Regions from separate parts of the Leuconostoc sp. UCMA20149 genome, predicted to be linked through region 2. Evidence: a T-box and tRNA genes for the amino acid it is inferred to sense, from the RefSeq annotation. Region 2 holds a T-box; the other regions hold tRNA genes.
What was found. The T-box of region 2 lies ahead of leuS (leucine--tRNA ligase). A T-box ahead of a tRNA ligase gene usually reads a tRNA of that ligase, here a tRNA-Leu.
Positions count from the first base shown of each region.

Region 1: it has a tRNA-Leu gene. The T-box ahead of leuS (leucine--tRNA ligase) is inferred to sense a tRNA for this amino acid. The anticodon was not compared.
Region 3: it has a tRNA-Leu gene. The T-box ahead of leuS (leucine--tRNA ligase) is inferred to sense a tRNA for this amino acid. The anticodon was not compared.

Region 1 covers NZ_VJYC01000001.1:202,857-211,448, forward strand. The annotation lists gene FF105_RS01255 (Nramp family divalent metal transporter) at 1-687, shown strand, start outside; gene FF105_RS01260 (universal stress protein) at 701-1,168, shown strand; gene FF105_RS01265 (cadmium resistance transporter) at 1,328-1,939, shown strand; gene FF105_RS01270 (ArsR/SmtB family transcription factor) at 1,947-2,291, shown strand; tRNA gene FF105_RS01275 (tRNA-Leu) at 2,355-2,438, shown strand; gene FF105_RS01280 (BspA family leucine-rich repeat surface protein) at 2,627-5,071, opposite strand; gene FF105_RS01285 (hypothetical protein) at 5,756-5,962, opposite strand; partial or broken gene FF105_RS01290 (peptide ABC transporter substrate-binding protein) at 6,222-7,857, shown strand; gene rihC (ribonucleoside hydrolase RihC) at 8,147-8,592, shown strand, end outside.
Region 2 covers NZ_VJYC01000003.1:6,632-15,223, reverse strand. The annotation lists gene FF105_RS03305 (hypothetical protein) at 1-552, opposite strand, end outside; gene FF105_RS03300 (putative polysaccharide biosynthesis protein) at 667-2,610, opposite strand; gene leuS (leucine--tRNA ligase) at 2,700-5,126, opposite strand; T-box leader at 5,227-5,428, opposite strand; gene FF105_RS03290 (phosphatase PAP2 family protein) at 5,528-6,115, shown strand; gene FF105_RS03285 (hypothetical protein) at 6,099-6,620, shown strand; gene FF105_RS03280 (peptidylprolyl isomerase) at 6,623-7,390, shown strand; gene FF105_RS03275 (universal stress protein) at 7,426-7,866, opposite strand; gene FF105_RS03270 (amino acid ABC transporter ATP-binding protein) at 7,986-8,592, opposite strand, start outside.
Region 3 covers NZ_VJYC01000014.1:22,501-31,092, forward strand. The annotation lists gene FF105_RS09360 (phosphatidylglycerophosphatase A family protein) at 1-209, opposite strand, end outside; gene FF105_RS09365 (3-phosphoglycerate dehydrogenase family protein) at 220-1,410, opposite strand; gene serC (3-phosphoserine/phosphohydroxythreonine transaminase) at 1,414-2,496, opposite strand; tRNA gene FF105_RS09375 (tRNA-Leu) at 2,732-2,815, shown strand; gene FF105_RS09380 (hypothetical protein) at 2,997-3,281, opposite strand; gene FF105_RS09385 (ABC transporter ATP-binding protein) at 3,688-5,484, shown strand; gene FF105_RS09390 (hypothetical protein) at 5,489-5,725, shown strand; gene pta (phosphate acetyltransferase) at 5,758-6,741, opposite strand; gene FF105_RS09400 (uracil-DNA glycosylase) at 6,853-7,515, opposite strand; gene FF105_RS09405 (LURP-one-related/scramblase family protein) at 7,567-8,106, shown strand; gene FF105_RS09410 (PTS transporter subunit IIC) at 8,174-8,592, opposite strand, start outside.

The DNA of each region.
Region 1 (8,592 bases), on a different contig from region 2:
ACAGTTATGCCACACAACCTTTACTTGCACTCATCAATTTCACAAACACGTAAGGTTGATCGTAATGACAAATCTGCAATTAAAGAAGCGGTTCGCTTTATGACATGGGATTCAAATATCCAATTGTCTTTGGCTTTTGTTATCAATTCATTACTTTTGATTTTGGGAGCGGCTTTGTTCTTTGGTCACGCTGATAAAGTTGGTACTTTTGGTTCAATGTATAGTGCTTTGGGTGATAAGACAATTGCTGGTGCAGTTGCTTCACCAATACTATCAACACTATTTGCGGTTGCTTTGCTAGCATCAGGTCAAAACTCAACGATTACTGGTACATTAACCGGTGAAATCATTATGGAAGGCTTCTTACACATGCGTATCCCAATGTGGTTGCGTCGTGTCGTAACACGTGGATTAGCTTTGATTCCAGTTGTTGCTTTCACATTGATTTACGGTGGTGCTGAAGATAAACTGGATCAATTGCTAGTTTATTCACAGGTCTTCTTGTCAGTTGCTTTGCCATTTGCTATGGCACCATTAATTTTATTCACATCATCGAAAAAGATTATGGGTAAAGAATTTGCTAACCCAATGTGGATGACAGTTTTGGGATGGATTACATTCGCTGTCTTAACAGTTTTGAATATTCAATTGGTTGTTCAAATTATTGGTCAACTATTTGGTGCCTAAGAGGAGAGATATCATGAGTGAATTAAACTTAAACATCGAACCAATGCAATTTAAAAACATCTTAGTTGGTGTTGATGAATCACAGCAAGGCTACTTTGCTTTAGCTAATGCGATTCATCAGGCTAGTGAAGACGGATCAAAGTTGACAATTGCCACAGTTTTAGAAATGGGTGATTTGTCAACAATCGACGCACTACACCTTGATTTTATTAAAGAAAAACGTGCCGAGTTTGAAGCTAATTTGGAAAAATATCGTGCGTATGCTGTCTCAAAAGGGGCCGTTAACGTTGAAACGATTTTTGCGGATGGCGCTAAGGCAGGCGAGGTACTTGTGCAGGATATTGCACCACGTGTTGGCGCTGACTTGATTATTGTTGGTGCACATTCGCGTGAAGGTTTCTGGGGATCGCTAGGTTCACAAGCCGCTTACGTTGCTCGCCATGCAAAGATTTCATCAATGGTCGCACGTCACGATAGTTAAACACATAACTGCTAATTGATTAAAACGATTATTTCAAACAGTGTAAACGCTGTTGAAAATGGTTGATATCAAGCGGCAGTTATTTTTTGGTCTATACATGAAAAATATTTCATGTTATAATTTATATGAATATAAATTCATATAAAGGAAATTGAAGGCATGTTACAAACATTGATGACGGCGGCACTATCATATATTGGGACGACAACTGATTATTTTATTATTTTGCTATTTATTTTTGGACAATATCGTCAACCAGCACAAGTACGATCAGTCGTTTTCGGCGCTTACCTTGGTAACGCAGTGTTAGTGATGATTTCGGTAGTTATTGCTCTAGGACTCAAACAAGTGCCTGAAGAATGGCTATTAGGCTTGTTGGGTATTTTGCCAATTATTATTGGTATCAAAAATTATTATTCCGACTCAGATGAGGTGGCTGAAGTTGCGGATAATTTACGCCAATCCGGTAAAAAACAACTAATTCTCAAAATGGTGGGAATTACGATAGCAACATGTGGTGCTGATAACATTGTGCTGTATGTGCCATATTTTACAATGATTAATTTAACGTTGTTACCAATAATTTTTGTAATCTTTATTGTGATTTTATCGTTGGCTTTATTGCTTGCTTATAGAGTGACACAAATGCCGATTATTTACCGACTATTAGAACGCTTTGGTGATAAAGTACAGCTGATTATCTATGTTGCACTCGGTATTTATGTCATGTTTGCAGCTGGTACATTACAACATTTATTTACCCTGTTATAATAGGGGTATGAAAAAAGATGTCATTATTGAACTAGAAACCATTTTTAAATTATTGGGCAATCGTCAGCGATTAACAATTTTGGAGCTTTTGCGTGAACGCGCTTACAGTGTTTCGGAAATTATCGCGATTTTGGATATGGAACAATCGGCTGTTTCTCATCAGTTGAAACTCTTGCGTGAAGCACAATTAGTGCAAACCAAACGTCAAGGGCGTGAAATTCTATATTGCTTGAGCGATTCTCATGTTTTGACGCTTTTAGACAATGCCTTGAATCACGTTTCGCACGTTCTGAAAAAAGAAACACACGAAGAATTTTTGGCTGAAGAAAGAGAAAAAAATAAAAAGGGTTGACAGGGTAGCGATATCTTGGTATTCTAGTGTAGTTGTTTGAAATCAGACAACCACGCAGCATATGCCGCTGTGGCGGAATTGGCAGACGCGCTGGACTCAAAATCCAGTGGTGGCAACACCGTGTGGGTTCGACTCCCACCGGCGGCATAATTAAGGTAATAATGAGTGAAATTAAGTGAAACGCTTGGTATCACTCTTTTTTATTGGCTACACCAGCAATGTTTGCTGAATTTAAAAACATTTTGTTCAGTCTGCTTATCGACTTTTACAAGTTTCTAAAATTAAAACCTAACAAAAAAAGACATCGAATTAATTGATTCGATGTCTTTTTTTGATTACGGCGTCTCGCTCAATGTCCAAGTTAATTCTGATTGTAACTGTTTGCCTAATAATATAGTGTCAATCACCGCGTTAGGATTTAGCCAAATGCTAAATGCGTTAGTGGTATTGTGATTAAACAAAATACTCTTTTGACTGGTTGTCGAATTACCCGACCAGAAGTCAACGCTATCGGTTAAACTATTGTCACCATATTGAATACTCAAATCATTCTTTGAAATCGTTGCTGATTGACCAGATGTAGTCCAATCACTTGTTTGTACCACAGACACTTTGTACGGTATCCCGCTTTCCAAGTTGATGAGATTAACTGTGCCGGTTGCCATATTAGTTGCCAACGGTTTGTTGCCATTACGGAAATTCCCAGCCCCAAGTGGACCAAAAGTAAGGTTAGCAACGCCATCAAAAGTGGGCGCTTGCGCCCAAACATAGGTAACGGGTTCTAATCGATCAGCGTACATTTCCGTTGTGGTAACCATGTCTCCGGTTGGGTGATGGTCCGTTCCGGTACCAACAATTTGCCAAGACGCGCTTGTGGTTTTGTAGTTTTGTCCGTTATCTGTAATCGTTGTACCAATAGATGGTGCTGTCACAAAAGTAGAAATCTTGGTAAACTTAATATTCTCACTCAACGTGATTTTCCAGAGATCAGCAGTCCCAGTAAACGTGACGTCGAAATTGCGAACATCACTAAGCGTATTCCAACCCGAAAGGTTCAAGGTTCTTATTTTTGAGTTATTAAACATGCTACTAAAATCTGTAACTTTAGTTACATCCCAGTTACTAAGATCTAAGTCAGTTAATGCAGTAAGTCGAAACATATCAGATAAATCCGTGACATTGGTAGTCTTAAAATTAGTCAGAATTAAAGTAGTTAGAGCAGTAGAATTTGAAAACATACAACGCATGGTAACAGCCGACGCTGTGCGATCAACGCCCCAATTAGATAAATCCAAGGTCTTTAAGCTCGAAGTTACACAAAACATGTAAATAAAATTTGTGACTTTAGTTACATCCCAACTACTTAAGTTCAAACTTTCGAGACCCGTACCATAAAACATATACTCCATATTGCTAGCATTTGTTGTTTTAAAATTAGTCAGGTTTAAAGTAGTTAATGTTTCCGTGCCATAAAACATATACCTCATGTTGACAGTGGTTGCCGTACGACTACTTCCCCAATCTGTTAAGTTTAATTCCTTTAAATTTTTAGCGTTATTAAACATAAAAGAAAATGATGTCACTTTGGTAACGTTCCACATGTGAAGATCTAAAAATTCTAGCTGAGTTGCACTAAACATTGACGACATATCAGTAACATTTGCTGTTGAAAAATCTGAAAGGTTTAACTCAGTCAATGCAAGCGTTTGAGAAAACATGCTGGCCATGCTGGTAGAGGTTGATGAATCATTGTTCCGCCAGTTTGACAAGTTCAAAGCCGTTAACTTTGCCTGGTAAAACATATTAGCAAAAGTACTAACTTTTGCGACATCCCAAGTGTGTAAATCTAATTTATTTAATCTAGTACATTGAAACATGTAAGACATATTCGTAACATTATTAGTCTTAAAATTTGTCAAATTTAAAGTAGCTAGCTCACTTATCGCACCAATTGATACAGCAAACATATAAGACATGCTAACAGTTGTTGCTGTACGATTGTTACCCCAATTCGACAAATTCAAAGTGGTTAACGCTGTATCATTATAAAACATATAACTGAAATTTGTTACCTTTGTGACGTCCCAGTCACTGAGATCAAGACTGGTCAAGGCACTCGCTTGACAAAACATATAACTCATACCCGTGACATTAGTCGTCTTAAAGTTCGTTAAATTTAAATTGGTTAAGGCAGAAGTACCTCTAAACATGGACATCATACTAACTGAGGGTACTGTGCGCCCAACGCCCCAATTGGTAAGATTCAAACTTGCTAGCTTTGTTGCTTGATAAAACATGCTATCGAAACCTGCCACTTTTGTGACGTCCCAGTCACTGAGATCAAGGCTGGCTAAAGGTGTGTTGTAGAACATAAAACTCATAGATGTGACATTGGTCGTCTTAAAGTTAGTTAAATCTAAATTGGTTAAGGCACTCGTACCGTAAAACATGTACGCCATATTAGCTGAGTCTGCCGTACGGTTGCTACCCCAATTAGATACATTCAAACTCGCTAATTCAACAGCTTGAGCAAACATATACCCAAACGTAGTAACTTTATCAACATTCCAACTACTCAAGTCCAAATTAGTGACACCACTCTCATAAAACATATTAGACATATCCGTCACATTACTAGTATTCAACGAACTTAAATCAGGATTGGTAAGCGCTTTAGTATTGTAAAACCAATATGCCATTGAAGTGACGTTGCTCGTATCAAAATTTTGCAAATCAATCAACTCACTGAGTTGCACTAGATTAGCGAATAAATTAGTCATTGATACTGGTGCTATCACGTTGCCTTCAAATTGAATGCTTTTAACCGCGGTCGAGGCAATATTGGCATTTGCTAAATTAGTGTTAATTCTCTGACTTAAGGTACCCTCCCCAAAAACCAACAAACCAGTATCCGAATCAAATGTCCAAGTACTAGTGCCGTTCGTGTTTGTCGTTATTGCTCGTGGTGCCTTGCCAGACGAAGCTGGTTTGCTATCCGCTTTCGCCACCGCTGGCTGTTCGACTTGTGGGTCTGCTTCTGCTGGCTGTTCAGGTTCCACTTCAGCTACTTCAGGCGTCTCCGTTTCATCAGGTTCAGTCTCTGCTGGCTGATCGTCACCCGTATCACCAGTAGCGACGCGCTGAATCAATTCTTGCAAGTCAGAGCGACCGTCATTTGGTAGACGTAGCTTTTTATCCGTTTTGACGTCATCAGCTGTCATCACTTCGGCAGCTGTCACGGCCTGTATTGGACCTGTAACGGTTAGCAATGCAATTAATATTGGTAAGTAGAATTGTTTGTTCAAACGCATGATTTTTCTCCATTAGTAGCCTAGACCCTCATTCTACTAGGGGGGGTGGAAGACCAGACGAATTTTTAGTGAACAAATTGTGAACATTCAAAAAAGGATTATTACTGTTACTTGTTGACACAGTAATAATCCTTTAATTGATTTGACTTAAGATTATGCCCAACCGTTTTCTTGAAAATCAGACAAAATACGTGCTTGTTCTTTAATCCGATTGTCACGTGGTAGTGCACGTGCATGAGATGAATCACGCCATAAATGGTGGACACGATCTGATACATTGACCAATTGCGTATCGCCAGTCGCAATAATATATGCGGATTGCTTCCAATCTGTTTCTAAAATATATTCTATACCAATCATAATTTTTCCTCGCTAAAATAGCTATATATATTGATTTGTTTATCTTATTAGCCCTTAGTATAAGACAATATTTTCATTCTGTCTATGTTATTACATAAAATATATATAATATTCCTGAAAATTGGTACATATCTTTCATCAATGTTTATTCATTAGACTAACCGTGAAAAAAAGTGCCTAATTATTGCATTTATACAGCCGATTAGTCTTTGATGTGGTAAAATGAGTAAATACGGTAGAATATAGTGAGGATATTTTAATGAAAACGTGGCAAAAACTAACAATTGGTGGTGTAGTCGTTGTGGCTGTTGCCGGTGGCACTCGTGCAGCTGGCTTGTGGGGGGGGTTCTGGCACTAGCAGTGATAAAACACTACACTTTTCGTTGCCGACACCTTTGAATGGGTTGGATTCGGCAACAATTACTGATGAATATTCAATGGATGTCGTTGGTAATGCTGGTGAAGGTTTACTTCGCGCTGACAAGAATGGGAAGCCGCAGTTGGCTCTTGCCAAATCAATTAAATCGTCGACTGATGGCAAAACTTGGACGATTACCTTGCGCAATGGGCTCAAATGGTCTGATGGCAGTAAGTTAACGGCAAAAGACGTCGTTTATGCTTGGCAACGTGCCAATGACCAAAAAACGGCATCAGAATACGCTTATTTGTATAGCGGAATTAAAAATGCTGACGCGATCCAAGCGGGTAAGGCTGATAAAAGTACTTTGGGTATTAAAGCCAATGGTAATACCTTAACGGTGTCACTGGAAAAGCCGATGCCGCAATTTAAAAGTTTGTTGACGTTCCCAACTTTCTTCCCACAAAAGCAAAGCTTTGTTGAAAAATATGGTAAAAAGTACGGGACAACCGCTAGCAAGACGCTTTACAATGGACCTTACGTATTTAAGGGTTGGAACGGAACAAACAATAAGTTTAAGTTAGTTAAGAATAAGTATTACTGGGATGCAAAAGCTGTTAAGACACCTGAAATTGATTTGCAAGTGATTCAAAAAGCTGAAGTCGCTGTGCAAATGTATAAGACAGGTAAGCTGGACTCTGCATTGGTTAATACGCCACAATTATCAGAGGCAAATAAGAATAATAAGGGATATCGCATCACGCCGCAAGCAACGACTGTATTTTTGGCTTATAACCAGTCCGGAAATGTCAAGGCGTTGAATAATACGAAGATTCGTCAAGCATTGAATTTAGTGACGAACCGTTCAGAGTTAAATTCACAAGTATTGTCAGGTACGTCAACACCAGCCACATCATTTACACCTAAAGGATTGAGCTCGGTAAATGGGACTGATTTTGCGACTTATGCTAAACAAGACTACAAGTACAATAAAGAAAAAGCGCAACAACTATTCCAAGAAGGACTAAAAGAGTTGGGTGAAAAATCAATTACCCTCGAAATTGAAGCCGATACAGATCGTGTTGCCAACGCGAAAGATGTGGTCAATTATTTGCAAGGTCAATGGAGTAAGAATTTGCCCGGCTTAAAAGTGACCGAAAAGTTTGTGCCATTCAAGCAACGTTTGCAAGATGGCTCGAATGCTAATTTCCAAATCATGTTGACACAGTGGGGTGCTGATTATGCCGAACCAACGACATTCTTAGATTTGGCTTCGACTGGCAATGCTAATAACTACAACCACAACTCAAACGCTGATTACGATGCATTATGGAACAAAGCAAAGGGTGTTGATGCCACAAATGATACTAAACGCGCGGCTGACGAAAAGGGATTGGAAAAGATTATCAATCAGCAAGCCATTTTGAATCCGCTATATTATCAAGCACAACCAGAATTGGTTAATCCTGATGTTACGGGATTCTATCACCATGCTGTCGGCGTTCCTTTGGATTTCAAACTCGCAGCACGTAAATAATTATCTGTAAAAGCACTTCAATCGGGGTGCTTTTTTATTTGGTGAATGTCACGTCGAAGGCAATAAAAAACCACGAAGCAGAATCTAAATCAAACTTGCTTCGTGGTTGCTGCAATCGAATCGACCGCTTTTCCTATTAAGCGGCCAAAACGATTGAGCGTTTTCCATTAGAATTACTCAAAAGTTATGACCCCCTTTCCTAGATTAAGACCATAATAAAACGGACTTTCAAAAATGTCAAGTTGAAAGCTTTGGTATAATAATAACAATAATAACTAAAGGGGAAAACATGACAATTCCGATTATTTTTGATACTGACCCGGGCATTGACGATGCTGCGGCGCTCAGTATATTACTGACAAATTCTGCTTTTGATGTGCGATTGGTGACGACGGTTGCGGGGAACGTTTCCGTCGATAAAACAACGTTGAATGCGCTGAAATTAACGCATTATTTCAATCGACAAGATGTTAAAGTAGCTCGCGGTGCAGAAAAGCCACTCGTCAAGCCATTTAAAGATGCAGCAGCAATTCATGGTGAAAGCGGCATGCCTGGCTATGATTTTGGCGCATTATCCACTCAAACAATTGCCGACGAAGCAGTTGTGGCCATGCATCAGACCATACAGGCATCACATGAACCGATTACGTTGGTTGCGGTTGGGGCATTTACCAATATCGCGATGCTAATACAGCGATTTCCAGACGACTTGCAGAAGATTGAACGATTAGTTAT
Region 2 (8,592 bases):
ATCTTCAATCACTTGAACCTCAAGTTTTCGCTTCGTCTCATCATCTAAAAATGCCTGCAACCCCGTCATGATTTGTTTAATTTCACGGACTTGATTATCATTATTGTTCACCCCATCTGGCAATTGCGAAACATTGTGCAAGGTCAACATCATTTTTTGATCAACCTCTAGGGTCAAAGCCAAAACATCAAGCGTACCAATTTGGCGATGATTCCACCAATCACCTATGAAAACTTGATAAATTGCGGGCTCACCATCAATAGCTTCAAATACTAGAAATTGAAAATGTGCCTTTAAATAGTGGATCAATTCGGGCGCAAGAAATGTAGCTAACTCATTGTGAATGTCAACCACCATTTGTGCTAGGCTGGCATTACTATCCGCATGTGCTCTTTGCCGAATTTGTTCATTAAACTGCTGAGAATCGATTAATTCATAGATTTGCGGTATCTGATGAGTCATAATTGCGGACTGTAATTGTCCAAGATACATTATCTTACTATCAAGCCGATTAATTAATTCCGGCTGCAATACAGTTTGTGATTCTGTCATTTGATATGCCTCCGTTGAAACACTAGTTTAAAACCTAATTTTAGCATACCGTATAAAGCGTCTAAAAAATACCATCTTTAGAATATTTTATGTTATCAAAAAAGCGATGACTACTCATCGCTTTGAACGTAATATTTTTGGCACAAATCGCATCTTAGATCCTAATAATTCATCAGCTAACCCGATACGAAGGTAAGTCATAATCAGAACAGTGCCTCCAACTAATACGGCAACAAACGTTGTAACCGTAACAGATAGTTTAGTATCCATCGGAAATACAAAATTGCTGAAAAAGAAAACGACTAATCTGGCAATTACTGCCATTACAGCAGATGCCACAAACATACGCCACAATTCACGCCCAATTGTACTAAATGATACGCCATACTTTGATTTCAAGAAATCAAGCATGTAAGCGATCGCAACCGCCATGCCAATGACGCTGGCCATTAGAGCACCCATTCCTTCGAAAAAACGAATTAACGGTATTTGCAAAACAATTTTAATTACAAATCCTGCTACAAATGCTTTCATCACGATCGACACTTCCGACAATGCCTGTAACACGAATGATAGTAGCATGAATAGACTGAACACAATGGCCAAAATAGTCGAATATTGAAGCAAATAGATTCCATCTTGATTTGAGGGCCCAATTGGATAAAACATTTTATATAAAGGTCCCGCAACAGCATACATTCCCAAAGCACTTGGTAACATGATTAAAGCAAACAATTTCATAACTTGTTTCAATTGCGTCTGTATATCCTCATGAGTTAGTGTTGCTTTACTGCCCGATATCATTGGCAAGGCCGTAGCTGCAATGCTAGTAGAAAACGGCACAATAATCATGATTAACTTGTTAGGGTTGGCACTAAACAATGCAAATTGATTGAGTAGTTCAGTGTTTGAATTGGCAAAAAAATGATTCATAATGTCAAAAAAAGTATACTGATCAACCAGTTGGAAAAGCGTGATAGCTGATCCAATGATAATAAACGGCCATGACTCTTTTAAAATATTCAAAACCAAACCAAATGTTGGGGCATGATTTGTCGATTGCACATTCTCAATTGGTTGCACCAAAATGTGACGATACTTTGCCCATCCCCATATCAAAACCAGCATACTGAAAATAGCACCGATGAACGCGGCGAAAGTTGACTGCACGACAACACCTGTCCAATTTGTCGGGTTCGACTTTAAAATAATCACTGCCGTGACAAGCATATAAGCGACGCGAGCAATTTGCTCAATCACTTGTGACATCGCTGACACACTCATCAATTGGTGCCCCTGAAAAATACCCCGAATCATCGACATAAGTGGAAAAATCGCTACTGCTGGGGCCAACGAATGTAGTACTGGTATGACATTAGCATTACCATTAGACAACCACGGCGCTGCAACATATAAAATGGCGCCAAAGAGAATGCCCAAACCAATTCCAAGCCAAATCGACTGCCGAGTGAGTTGTCTCGAACGGTAAATGTCGCGTTTGGCAGTAAGCTCGGCAACAATCTTTGAAATCGCCGCTGGAATGCCAAACGTCGCGATAGCCAAAAAAACAGCATAAACGTTGTAGCCCTGTGTAAATAAACCATTTGCTCGGTTACCGTACACACCCAACATTGCCATCCAAGGCAAAATGTACAACGCACCCAAGATACGCGACACCATATTACCAACTGACAGCCATGCGGAACCTTTTACCAATGTTGCCTGGTTGTCGTTAACATCTGGCATAGGTGAAGGTACAACAGTTTGTGGTCGCGTATTTGTGGTCTCTGTTACCGTCAAGTTAGGCTTTTTTTGGATAATATTTTTGCGCGCTTGATCATTTTTTTGCTTTAATAACGCAACATCAGCATCGGACATCACTTTTTGTTGATGAGACTGAGGTACTGAAACACCGGCGCGTGATGGTGACTGTTTATTTTGCACACGTTTGCGTGCACGTGCCAAAATTTCCTCAGCACTTAACATTTGTCCATCCACATTGATTTTATCAACACGATTTCCGCTATTGAGATTTTCTGGACGTTGATCATCCGACATATTTAGTGACCCCATTTTTTGATATGTACCCTCACCTAGGTGAGGATTTACGTAACATCATTGATATAAATGTCACAACGTTTAAATTTTTAGCCTACTACAATATTAACAAACTTACCAGGAATCGCAATAACTTTACGAATTTCTTTGCCGTTAATGAAGTTTTGGACATTATCGTCTGCTTTAGCAGCCTCGACCATAGCATCTTTATCAATATCTATGGCAACAGTTGCTTTACCACGCACCTTACCGTTGACTTGGAAAATAATTTCAACCGTGTTCTCGACAAGCTGATTTTCATCATAAGTTGGCCATGGTTCGTAACTCACACCTTCAGTATTGCCTAATTTCTGCCATAATTCTTCGGCCAAAAATGGTGCAATTGGTGCTAACATTTGTACAAAGCCATTCATATACTCAATTGGTAAAGCATCTGACTTATAAGCGTCGTTAACAAAAACCATCAATTGCGAGATTGCCGTATTGAAACGCATGTTCTCTAAATCATCTGTGACTTTTTTGACAGTCTGGTTATAAACTTTATCCAGATCGCCAGGATTTACCGTTGTTACATGGTCACGCAACTTGCCCTCATCATCAACTAGTAATCGCCACACACGATCCAACCAACGGCGTGACCCAGCAACGCCTTCTTCAGACCATGGCTTGCTTTGTGTTAATGGTCCCATGAACATCTCATATACACGCAGTGTGTCGGCGCCATAGTCATTAACAATCTCATCTGGATTAACCACATTGCCTTTTGATTTAGACATCTTCTCGTGATTTTCACCTAAAATCATACCTTGGTTGACAAGCTTTTGGAACGGTTCTTTCGTTGGTACAACACCTAAATCGTACAAAAACTTATGCCAGAAACGAGCATACAATAAGTGCAAAACAGCGTGTTCAGCACCACCAACATATAAATCGACATTCATCCAGTATTTTAACTTTTCTGGATCTGCCAAAACCTTTGAGTTATGTGGATCAACATAGCGTAAGAAGTACCAAGAAGATCCAGCCCATTGCGGCATAGTGTTGGTCTCACGTCGTCCTTTAACACCATCTTCTCGTGTCACGTTTAACCACTCCGTCGCATTGGCAAGTGGTGATTCACCTGTACCTGAAGGCTTCAATTGATCTTGCGTCATTTCTGGTAAGCGAAGTGGTAACTCTTCCTCGGGTACAAGTGTCTGCGTCCCATCTTCCCAATGAATGACTGGGATTGGTTCGCCCCAATAGCGTTGACGAGAAAAAATCCAATCCCGTAATCGATAATTGACTTGTTTATGTCCAGCGTGATTGTCTTCCAACCAGTCAATCGCAGTGTTAATAGCCTCTTGCTTATTTAATCCGTCCAAAAAACCAGAATTAATATGCGTGCCGTCACCTGTATATGCAGCTTCATTCACATCCCCACCAGCAATTACCGGTGTAATTGGCAAATCAAACTTCTTAGCAAATGCAAAATCACGTTCATCATGAGCCGGAACCGCCATAATCGCTCCTGTACCATATGATGACAACACATAGTCGGCAATCCAAATTGGCAATTTTTCACCATTTATTGGATTAATACCATAAGCACCTGTGAAAGCACCCGTCTTGTCTTTGTTAAGATCAGTTCGCTCCAAATCAGACTTAGTTGCAACCATAGCTTGATAGGCGGCAATGGTCTCTGCTTGATCTGGCGTCGTAATTTTTTCAATTAAGTCGTGTTCAGGAGATAATACCATATATTTGGCCCCAAACAGAGTATCAGGTCGCGTTGTGTAAACTTCGATTTCATCATCAAAGCCATCAACTTTAAAGTTAACAGAAGCACCAGTTGATCGACCAATCCAATGCCGTTGTTGTTCTTTAATCGCTTCAGGCCAATCTAGTTCTTCTAAATCATCTAACAAGCGATCTGCGTACGCAGTAATGCGTAAAACCCATTGCTTCATGGGTTTGCGATAAACTGGATAACCACCGCGTTCAGTTTTACCATCAACCACTTCTTCGTTGGCAACAACTATACCACCGCCTGGAAAATCAGGCGCCCAGTTAACCATAATCTCATCTTCATATGCCAAACCTTTTTCGTACAACTTCTCAAAAATCCATTGTGACCATTTATAGTATTCCGGATCAGTTGTATTAATTTCTCTTGACCAGTCAATCGAGAAGCCTAAAGACTTAATCTGTTTTTTAAAAACTTGGACGTTCTTGTTTGTAAAGCCGGCAGGATTATTTCCCGTTTTGATAGCGTATTGTTCAGCAGGCAGCCCAAAAGCATCCCAGCCAATGGGATGTAAGACATTAAAACCCTTAGCACGCTTGTAACGACTAACAATATCCGTTGCTGTATAACCTTCTGGATGCCCGACGTGAAGCCCTTGACCTGATGGATAAGGAAACATATCCAAAACATAATATTTAGGTTTATCTGATTTATCCGGCGCTTTGAATGTCTGATTATCTTCCCAATATTTTTGCCACTTATGCTCAATTTCTTTGTGATTATATGCCATAAATTTATTCCTTTGTGTGATTTATTCCAAGTGAAACATCAAGCACTCTTTAGATTAGCCGGCTTCAAATAAAAAAACCTATGCCATGCAAAAAAGCATGACATAGGGTGAAATTTGAATTCACGGTACCACCTATGTTCACGTACTACTACGTCTCTATTTGCCTTAACGCGGGCAAACGTTACAGACTACTTGATGTTTCACCCGTAATTCAATCAACCGAGTTCCGTATTTTGTTTGATAAGTTTTCAGCGCCACTTATTCTCTACAACCCCGCCATACGTACTAATGTTGACTATAATGGTTTCATTATATCACATCTCTACACAATCGGGTATAATCATTGTATGCGTAAATTACACACAATCCCCATTCTGCCTTGGATATCTTTGATAACTTTTATGACTTTAACAATTGGTGTGTTGTTAAAAACTAAATTCATACAACAACTTGACACCTTTGGGCAAGGATTAATTCAACATTACGATCATCAACATAACTGGTTTTTCACAACAATTACTAGTATTGGTAATGTCAGTTGGAGTGCTATTATTCTGGCAACTATTTCACTTTGGCTCATCTATCACCACTTTTATCGTGAAACGCTATTCATTGGATTTAATGTGATTGTGTTTGCGGGTTTAAGCAACCAAATCTTTAAAAATATTATTGCTCGACCGCGCCCAACACCTCATTTGGTTCCTGCATCTGGGTTTAGTTTTCCTTCGGGACACGCGATGGTAGCCGTTTTACTATATGGCAGCCTAATTATCATTTTACATCGTCACCTAAAATCTAATTGGCTACGCCACTTAGCTTCCTATATGCTGATTGGATTAATCATTTTAATTCCCATTAGTCGCGTCTACGTCAATGTTCACTATCCGAGTGATATCTTAGCTGGCATGACAATAGCATATACCATGCTCTTTGCCAGTCAACAACTATTTTTCAAAAATAAAGGAGTACATGATGATTCCGTCAAGTAATACATTTACACATCAATTAATTGAACAAAATATTAAAATTGGTGATTTGGTTTTGGATGGGACAACAGCTAATGGCGTTAATACACGCTTTTTAGCAACGCGTGTTGGTAACGAAGGCCATGTATTGAGCTATGCAACCACAAAAGATAACGCCAACGCCGCAGCCGCCTCACTCTTCATGAGCGGTTTATCAGAACGTGTCACTTTGCTTGGCCACCAAATTACACCACAATTACGTACTGATATGGGCGAACGAAAACAAATTAGTGTTGCAATTTTTGATTATTCGTCTGATACAGAAAACACACATGATCAGCCCTCAAATCTGATTGATCAAATTTCGTTAGTTTTGCCAAAACTAACGCATGGTGGTCTCTTGATTACAAAATTTAATGCAACGCCAGAAGATTGGCTAGATTATTTGTCAGAACTTATTCCAGAAGATTTCAGTCAAGCTAACTATACGACATCCACAACTCAGACATTTATCATCGAAAGGATTTAATCATGAAAAAATTCGCCCCACAAATCATAATGGCAGTGATTCTTGTACTGCTAATCGCTGGTATTGTTGGCTACCAGCATTTCGCTAACTCATCAAACTCAGAGACGTCAACCACAAAAAAGGATCCAAAGTTAGAAAAAGTTGCTTTACCTCAATTGACTAATACTGTGTCTGAGAATGAAAGTGAAGTCACGCTGCATACGAGTTATGGCGATATCACTATCAAATTATTTAACAAATATGCACCATTAGCTGTTGAAAACTTTATCACTCATGCTAAACAAAGCTACTATAACAATACAATCTTTCACCGTGTGATTAACAATTTTATGATTCAAGGTGGCGATCCCAAGGGTGACGGCTCAGGCGGAGAGTCAATTTGGAAAGGCAAAGACAGTAGCATTGATAGTGGTAATGGTTTCAAAAATGAAATTAGCACATCACTTTATAATATTCGTGGCGCCGTATCAATGGCTAATGCTGGAGCAGACACAAATGGTAGTCAATTTTTCATCGTTCAAAACAAAAAAAATCTTTCAAAGCAAGTCGACGCCAATAATTACCCTTCAAAAATTTATAATGCCTATAAAAAAGGCGGTGTCCCTAGCCTAGATGGCGATTACACTGTTTTTGGTCAAGTAATCAAAGGCATGTCAGTAGTAGACAAAATTGCTGAAGCAAAGGTTGAAGACAGTAGTTCAGGAGAAGCTTCAAAACCAGTTGATCCTGTCAAAATTACGAACATCACGATCATTAAAGAAGCCAAGTAAAAACACCAAATGATTTTCAACATTTGGTGTTTTTTTTACTTTTCAGAAGTACGCATGATGAGAACATCTGTATTCGCAACTTGTGTCACAAATGATGGAACAGTTCCAGCCATTGCCCGTTGTAGTCGACTCAACCCTGTTTCCCCAATCACAATCAAATCATTTTTGTGATCCTTAGGAAAGTGACGAGCAATTACTTGCTTTGGTGATCCAAAACGAACATGAACATCGACATCGGTATGACCTAAACTCTGCGCATACTCATAAGCCTTGTTGATTGAAGCTTCAGCATCTTGCTCCATCTGATATACAACATCATCACTCATCGCAATTGAACCAAAATAGCCACCGCCATTGGTATCGACAACAGTTAAAATGTCAATATGCGCTTCTGGAGCAAATTCAATCACCTTTTTAATTAGCGTGTTCGATACCTCTGAACCGTCGATTGCTACTAAAATATTGTGATATGCCATGACCCAACCTCTTATCGTTCTTGATACTTTTATTATAACGCTATTTCTTCGAAAATGTAAGCGCTTTTAATAACTTACATCATTTTCAGTAAATTTAAGTATCAATCGCAGGCATAAGATTATAGAACTTTCTGTAAAAAGTCTCGTGCTCGTTCTGTTTTGGGCGTTTCAAAGAAAGTTTTTGGTTCAGCAATTTCTTGAATACCACCGTCAGCCATAAACCACACTTGATCCGCAACTTCTCGTGCAAAACCCATTTCATGCGTGACCACAATCATCGTCATGCCATCCTCTGCCAGTTGTTTCATTACTGCCAAGACTTCACCAACCATTTCCGGATCTAGTGCACTTGTTGGTTCATCAAAAAGCAACATGTCGGGGGACATTGCCAGCGCACGTGCGATTGCCACACGCTGTTTTTGACCACCAGAAAGGCTTGCAGGATATTGGTCTGCCTTGTCAGACAGTCCGACTTGTGCCAATAACCGTTTAGCTGTTTCTGTGGCAATTTTATCATCTTGCCCCTTTACTTTAAGGGGTGCTAGTTTGATGTTTTCAAGAACTGTCAGATTTGGGAATAGATTGAACCCTTGAAAAACCATACCCATTTTTTCACGAAGCTGATCAAGCTGAATTTCTTTTAAATTGGTTAGTTGGTTTCCCTCGAACAAAACGTCCCCACTTGTCGGGGCATCTAACATATTAATCGCTCTCAAAAATGTTGAT
Region 3 (8,592 bases), on a different contig from region 2:
TGCTCATCCAAATAAAGCGCTGTCAAAATAATATCTGCTACTTCATCTTTGTGTAACACACGTGAAATAGCTTGTGTCAATGTTTGTTCATCAAGCTCATCGTGGTATTTGTCAGTTAAGAAATTACGAGTGCCTTCTGCAATATCTTCAATTTCAACGCCACGCTTTGCTAACTGTGCAATGGCTTGCTCTTGTAATTCTTGTGTCATAATATCTCCTTTAATCACCAATCATCATATTTGGATTTTGATAACGTCTTGTTAAAATCACGTGTGGAATTTCATCCAAAGCTGTTTTGACATGTTCCTGTTGCGCTGATGTAAAATCATTGATGGCTACCAAAGTATAGGCGTATTGTCCAACAGCGCGGTTGCTCAATTGCTCAATGTTAATGCCATTATCTCCAAAAAAGGCAGAGATTTGACCAATCATGTTTGGTACATTCTCATGAATTATACCAACACGATAGTTGGTGGTAAATGGTTCATTAACATCAGGATAATTTACAGAATTAATAATATTACCGCTAGTTAAATATTCATCTAACTCCTTGGCTGCCATCAGAGCACTTGTATCTTCGGCTTCAATTGTTGAGCCCCCAATATGTGGTGTAATAATAACTTTAGGATTATCAAACAAAACATCATCGGCAAAATCAGTAATATACATACGAAGTTGATCACTATCTAATGCGGCTTTAGCCGCGTGATCGTCGACAATACCACCACGTGACAAATTCAATAATGCTGCTTCTGGTTTCATTAATTGCAATTTGCCAGCATCAATAAAGTGATCGTTCTTTTCTTCCATTGGAATATGGACGGTCACATAGTCGGCTCGGCGCAAAACCTCTTCAACATTACGCGCATGAACAATGTGTCGGTCTATTCGCCATGCTGTATTAGCATTTAGGCCGGGATCATAACCAATCACATCCATATCCAAAGCCAAAGCTGTGTTGGCGACCTTAGATCCCACATTCCCCAATCCAATCACGCCAAGCGTTTTACCAGCCAACTCTGTGCCTCGGTAGCCGCCTTTATTTGATTCAGTCCGCAGAGACACATCCCCACCACGTGTCTGGTTAGCAAATTTGATTGCCCCAACTACCGGACGAGCAGCTAAAATCAATGAGGCAATCGTTAATTCTTTAACAGCATTTGCGTTACCACCAGGCGTGTTAAAGACAACAATCCCCCGTTTTGACAAATCTGCAACCGGAATATTATTAAAACCAGCACCCGAGCGAACAACGGCTCTTACAGTATCTGGAATCACTTCGTCAAATAAATTTTGTGAACGTAACAAAATTCCCTTGGGTGAGTCTTGCGCATTAATATCGTAACCATGTTGCGATAAATAATCCAAACCCTTGCCGCTTATGGCATTATACGTTTTTATATTAGTCATTGCTTATCCTTTTTCTACTTTGTTTAAAAATTCAATCAGCGCATCAACGGCTGCCATTGGTTGAGCATTGTAAAGTGACGCTCTAAAACCACCAACAGAACGATGACCACCAAGATTAAACAAACCATTTTCTTTTGCTTGAGCAGTTATTTGTGCATCACGTTCCGCATCATTGGTCGTGAAAACAATATTCGTTAGTGAACGATCTGAAGCTTTTACTGGTGCTTCAAACAAACGGGATTCGTCCAAAAAGTCATACAGTTTAGCTGCTTTCAAGCGATTGCGACGCGTCATTTCATCAACACCGCCCTCTGTTTGTACCCAAGACAAGACTAAGTCAAGGGCGTAAATGGCAAATACTGGCGGTGTGTTATACATTGAATCTTTATCTAAATAATTTTGATAACGCATCATTGGACCGACGTTTTCAATAGATTGCGAAGCTAACCAATCTTTTTTGATAATTGCCAGTGTCACACCAGCAGGACCAAGATTCTTTTGAGCACCGGCAAAAACGGCATCGAATTGAGTTATATCATAAGGTTCTGCCAAAATGTTCGAGCTCATATCAGCCGTTAAACGACCAGTTGTTTGCGGCAATTTATCTTGATGATAGGTTGTGCCTTCAATTGTGTTGTTAGTCGTGATATGCAAGTAATCATAAGCATTCGCATCAAAATCACCCGCTAATTTTGGTAAATAACGATAATGTTGTGGCTTGCTTGAGCCAACAATTGTCGTTTTTTTACCTAGCATTTGAGCAGCTTGTGCCGCTTTAGCCGCAAAATTGCCGGAATCAAGAACCGCAATGCTTTGTTTGTCGGTTGCCAAATTCAACGGTACCATTTCGAATTGTAACGAACCACCGCCTTGAACAAATGCAACACCATATTCGTCGGGAATAGACATCAAATCGCGCAGGCGTTGCTGCGCACTGGCCATTATTGTTTCAAACTGTGCCGAACGATGTGAAATTTCCAAAATGGACAGATGTGTGAATTCATTTTGTGCCAAATCTGCCTGAATTTGGGAAATAACTGGGGTCGGAAGTACACCCGGACCCGCCGAAAAATTATACGTTACCATGACCATTCCTTTCAGTATACAAAAAGACGACATCAGTTGTTAAACTCATGTCGTCAGCAATTCCACGTTATCATACGCAAAGAATCCCAATCACACGAGTGATTGAGTGGAGGAAGAAGCTAGATTGAATGTGAATACTGTCATTACTATTTCCTTTTCTTACGTAACATTAGAATACCTTATTGAGAAAATTTGTCAACCCTCTTTTTTTCGGGTATAATAAGGGAGTTGATTTGCCGATGTGGCGGAACTGGCAGACGCGTACCGTTCAGGTCGGTATGATGGCAACATCGTGCAGGTTCGATTCCTGTCATCGGCATATTCCCCGTTTTCTCACAAATGTTGAGGAAACGTTTTTTTATTTGCATAAATGTTGATTTAACGACTTATCAATCATATATTGTCAAAACATTTGATCTCATCTATCATTACTAAAACGCCGTTTTTCAAACAAAAAACGACCTTACCACAAACATGGTTGCGTCGTTTTTTTCAATCATTTAAAACCACTCATCATCAACCCCTCTTTGTAATGTCAATGGTCCGGTTTGAGACTGGATTGTAAAATTATCAGAGGTTAATCCTGTCTTCTTTTCAAAAATCTTGATGAATGTACCAATATCTGTATTCGGATCTTCATTTGATCTTAATGTTAAAAGGTAATGCTTATTTTTAGGGTTACTCCAGATACCTAAGTCACCTAGCATATCTAAGTTTAATCCGCTAATTGTGTCATCAATTACAATTTTATATTGCCGACGATGCAAAACATTGTTTATTCCCATTTCACTCTCCTAAACTCATTAATATTTTAGTAATAGATTAACTAAAAATTATCATGAAAGCGCTTTCTTGTCAACCAACCTGCTCTCTTAAAGTATGGTAAAATCAAAACACTCAATTTTTCTGGAAGGTAATTTGAGCCTGTCAGGTGTTTAATTCATAAAGAATTTCTAAAAAAAGTTATCACTTTCTTAACTGCAATGCGCTTTCTTTGATTTTTCACAATTTGACATTATATTTAAGTGAGAGAATACTTTTTGAGGAGGCGATAATATGCGAATTACTTGGTGGTTAATGGCTGGCGTTTGTTATTTATGTGCTTTATTATTATTTGCACTTATCGTCATTGGTCGTTCTATTATGGATTGGTAGCCAATTATTCCTTGAAAAGCGTATAATAGCTTCATTATGAGAAATCCAAATGGACGAATGAGTCCCACAGAAATTAAAAAACAACTTGCCCAATCTGATACGACTGCTATTGAAATGTTACGGTTTGTATTTGGTTCGGTCTTAAAAAGACGTGGTTTAGTCATCTTAAATGTTTTTTTGTTGACTCTAATGGCTGTTTTAAATTTTGTGGTCCCACAGTTTACAAAAAACATTATCGATCACGCTTTACCTAATAGTCAACAACAGACGCTATACACTAATGTTATTGGTCTGTTAATAGTCACAATCTTTTTAGGCGTAGTCAGCTTTGCCTCAACTTACATGATGCAAATGCTTTCGCAACGTGCAATAACTGAATTACGTATCAAAACCTATCGCTTTATTTTAAAAGAAGATTACGCATTTTTTCAAGATGCCAAAACTGGTGATCTCATGGTGCGTTTAACGAGTGATATTGGCAATTTGCAAATGCTGATTAGCTCCAATACTTTTGGCATTATTGGCAATATTTTTACTTTCGTTGGTGTCCTAATTTTTTTGTTTATTCAAAATTGGCAACTCGCCTTAATGGTATCAATCACCTTCCCAATTTTGTTTGTCACAATTCGTTTTTTTCGCGGCCATATTCGAGAAGCTTATTCTAATGTCAGATACGCCCAAAGTAAAATTAATAATCAACTTCAAGCAACGCTAACTGAAATTGAGCTGATCAAAGCTTATACAACTGAAAATGCCGAAACGACTAAATTTGAATCAATCGCTGAAGAATCTAATGGTTACTCACTAGAAGCAACTAAATGGCAAGCCATTTTCCAACCACTAGTCACACTAATCAATACAATTGGTACAGCGATTGTGCTATTGTTTGGATCCTTATTAGTCATGAACAAAGCCATGACAATCGGTGATCTTGTTGCTTATTTGGCCTATGTGGCAATGCTACAAGATCCTATCCGTTCGTTTTCAATGCTCATGAATGTGTTTCAAACCGCCCAAGTTTCTTATGATCGCATTAAAAATATTTTGAGTTATGAGCCAAAGATACTTGAACCTACAACACCTCAACCTTTCCCAAATCCACTCCAGCAACATATTCAGCTTTCTAATGTAACTTTCGATTATGAAATGGGTTCAGATCATGCCTTAAATGATGTTAGTATGACAATGCCAGCCGGTAAAACCACCGCCTTAGTGGGGCGTTCCGGTTCAGGAAAATCAACAATCATCAAACTACTCACTCGTTTTTATGATCGTAGTAAAGGCGATATTTTATTTGACAACATTGATATTCGTACTTTTCAAATTTCAGACCTCAGACAACATATTTCTGTCGTTAGCCAAGATGTCACGATTGTCGATGGCACAATCGCTGACAATATTATGTATGGCAGTAACAATACCAATGAAGAAGCCATCTGGCAAGCAGCAAAGCGCGCTGACATTGCGGATTTCATAGCTAAACAACCCAATCAACTGGCAACGCAAGTTGGAGAACGCGGTTTAAAACTATCAGGTGGTCAAAAACAACGTTTATCAATTGCGCGTGCCCTACTCAAGGATGCACCGATTGTCATTCTTGATGAAGCAACTGCAGCACTTGATAATGAGTCCGAAAAAACAATTCAGCATGCACTCGACAATTTAATGGTAGCAAAGACGGCAATCGTCATTGCTCATCGACTGAGCACCGTTCATAAGGCTGATCAGATTATTGTGATGAACGACGGTCAAGTTGCTGAAACTGGTACACATGACTCACTATTGCAGAAACAAGGAATATACAAACGACTTTACGATGCCCAATTTGAATAATGATATGACAAAAAAGACTGTATACGATTTGATGGCTGATCATCAAGGTAAAATAGCAAAACTGCAATTTTACGACATGGCTGATCAGTATTTTTTAACGATTGGCGATTGGTCCGTGAAACTTTCTGAAAAGAATGCTACCGAACTATTTTCAATTTTTAAGGACGATGAACAAGCCACGTTTTCAACGTTTAACCAACGACAGTCGCTTATTGTGACACAAAAAAGGAATCCAGAATAATCTTGGATTCCTTTTTTTATCAATTAAACGATTTAAGCCAATGCTTGTGCTGCAGTAATAATAGCAACCTTATAAACATCTTCTTCATTGGCACCACGTGACAAATCAGAAACAGGTTTTGCCAAACCTTGCAAAATCGGACCAATTGCTTCGTAACCACCCAGTCGTTGGGCAATTTTGTAGCCAATATTTCCGGCTTCTAAACTTGGAAAAATAAATGTATTGGCGTGCCCAGCAACCTTTGAATCAGGTGCCTTAGCTGCACCAACTGTCGGCACAAAGGCAGCATCGAATTGCAACTCGCCATCAATCACGTCAGCAAATTCTGGCGCCAACTCTTTAGCTAACTTAGTCGCTTCGGCAACTTTATCTACCAAGGGTGATTTAGCTGAACCCTTTGTTGAAAATGACAACATGGCTACTCTAGGGTCAATTTCAAAGACTTTTGCAGTCTTGGCAGATTGCACAGCAATTTCAGCCATGGTTGGTGCGTCAATATCAATATTGATAGCCGCATCGGAGAAAACATAACGTTCATCACCTTTTTGCATGATGAAGGCACCAGAAATTCGGCTTGAGCCGGGTGCAGTTTTGATAATTTGCAACGCCGGACGAACCGTGTCGCCCGTTGGATGCGTTGCCCCAGAAACCATGCCATCAGCTTTACCGGTGTAAACAAGCATTGTACCAAAATAATTAACATCTTTTAGCCATTTGGCAGCAGTATCGGCGTCCGTCTTGCCTTTACGACGCTCAACCAATGCAGCATTTAATTGCGCTAGCGCACTTTCATCATAGTTGGCAGGGTCAATCACTTCTACCCCGGACAAATCAAAATTATTAGCGGTGGCAGTAGCTGCAATGGCTTTGCCATCTCCCAACAAAATTGGCTTCAAGAGACCATCTGCTACCAATCTAACTGCGGCGCCTTGGATACGAACATCTTCTCCTTCAGGAAACACAATCGTTTTATTTTGACCACTAATTTTGTTTTTAAGTTGCTCAAATAATTCCATAATTCCTCCAAATTCACTACTGTGAATCATTAAATTTTCATTTACACCTTAATTGTAACAGACCAAGTCATAATTGTCTGCGATTTTGTAGTTATTTTGTGAATGTTTTAACTATTCTATCCAATCAATCGGTTCTCGATTATGTGTCCTTAAATACGCATTCGCCTTTGAAAAGGGTTGGCTACCGAAAAAGCCGCGATATGCTGACAATGGACTAGGATGAGCACTCGTGATAACTAAATGTTTTGATTCATCAACAAAACGTCGCTTTGACTGCGCAAATTTCCCCCATAAAATAAAGACTTTCGGCGTACTATCTTCTGAAGCAATTTGAATCAAGGCATCAGTTAATGGTTCCCAAATTAAACCTTGATGTGCATTAGCGCGTCCTTCCGGAACAGTTAGTACAGCGTTGAGCAATAAAACGCCCTGCTCTGCCCAACTTGTTAAATCATGAGACTGACGCTGCCCGATATCTGTTGACAGTTCTTTTAAAATATTTTGCAAGGACGGCGGCGCAGGAACGGCGTCAGGAACTGAAAAACTAAGACCCTGCGCTTGTCCAACTTCATGATATGGATCTTGTCCCATTATCACTATTTTAGTCTCAGGTAGTGGTGTTGTTTCTAGAGCGGCAAATATTTTCTCTCTGGGCGGAAAAATATTTTCTGTTAAACGATAGGTTTGATTAATAAATATTGCCACACGATCTAAATAATCCGAAGTAAGTTTTGCTTTGACGGCTGGTGCCCAAGTTGTGTGAGTTAACGGCATTTTTTTCTTCTTTCATGATAAAATAATAGGTGAATGAGAGGTGCTTAGCAGATGACAAAATATTATTTGAGACAACGACATAGTATTGATGATGGTGTCAATATTGTTTTTGACTCCGACTTTAAGGCATCTTACCTTGTATCAGGTCGCTCTGGTAAAAAGTCTGATGAGCTTCATGTTCAAGACATGTCAGGCAATGTGCTAGTCCGTATTCGTCAAACTTCTTATGGCATTTTACCACGATTCACACTTAACTACCGTGGCCATATCGTTGGCTCAATCAGCTTTACATTTGGACATCTCGGTGACATTGTGTATGTTCGTCATCTTGGTTGGTTAATTTCTGGCAATTTTATTGCCAATCGCTACCTCATCTACCACAATACCAAAAAATTACTCAGTGTCAAACCCGAAAGTCGTCCTGATGGTATCTATAACCAGTTAACCGTTACTTTCGACTCACAAGCACCTGTTCATATTGCTATTGCTGCTCTATTGGATATTTGGGGCGTAAAATCTAACCCGCTAACAGCCATCAAATGGCTACCAGGCCAAAACCGCACCTACAAATTAACGACCAAAGTACACTAAAAAACCACCAATTTTCTCATTAAACAATGAAATTTGGTGGCTTTTATTATTTTAGAACTTGGTTAAATTAGATCATTTCCAAATGCAATTGTTGTGGCTTAGCCCAACCAATTTTGCGCATAATGCGATAACCGATAAATGAAACAACGATTGGTACGGCAACGCCGACGCCCATATAAGCAGCAAATGCAACTGGGTTAGATCCTGCCAATGCCAATGGCACAATGAATGAGTTAAATCCGATACCTGCCATCGCGAATGGTGCCGTCACATGGAAGACCATTGTTGCAATTGGGGCAGCAATGGCGGCGCCAATCATTGGTGGGATAATCAAAGCTGGGTTTTCTGTCAAATTAGGAAATTGAATTTTTGGGGTTACAATACCTTGTGCAATGGTTGCCCCAATCTTGTTTTCATGGAATGACATTGCAGGGAAACCAACGAATACTGCGGTTGTACCAATCAAGATAGCACCGGCTGCTTCAG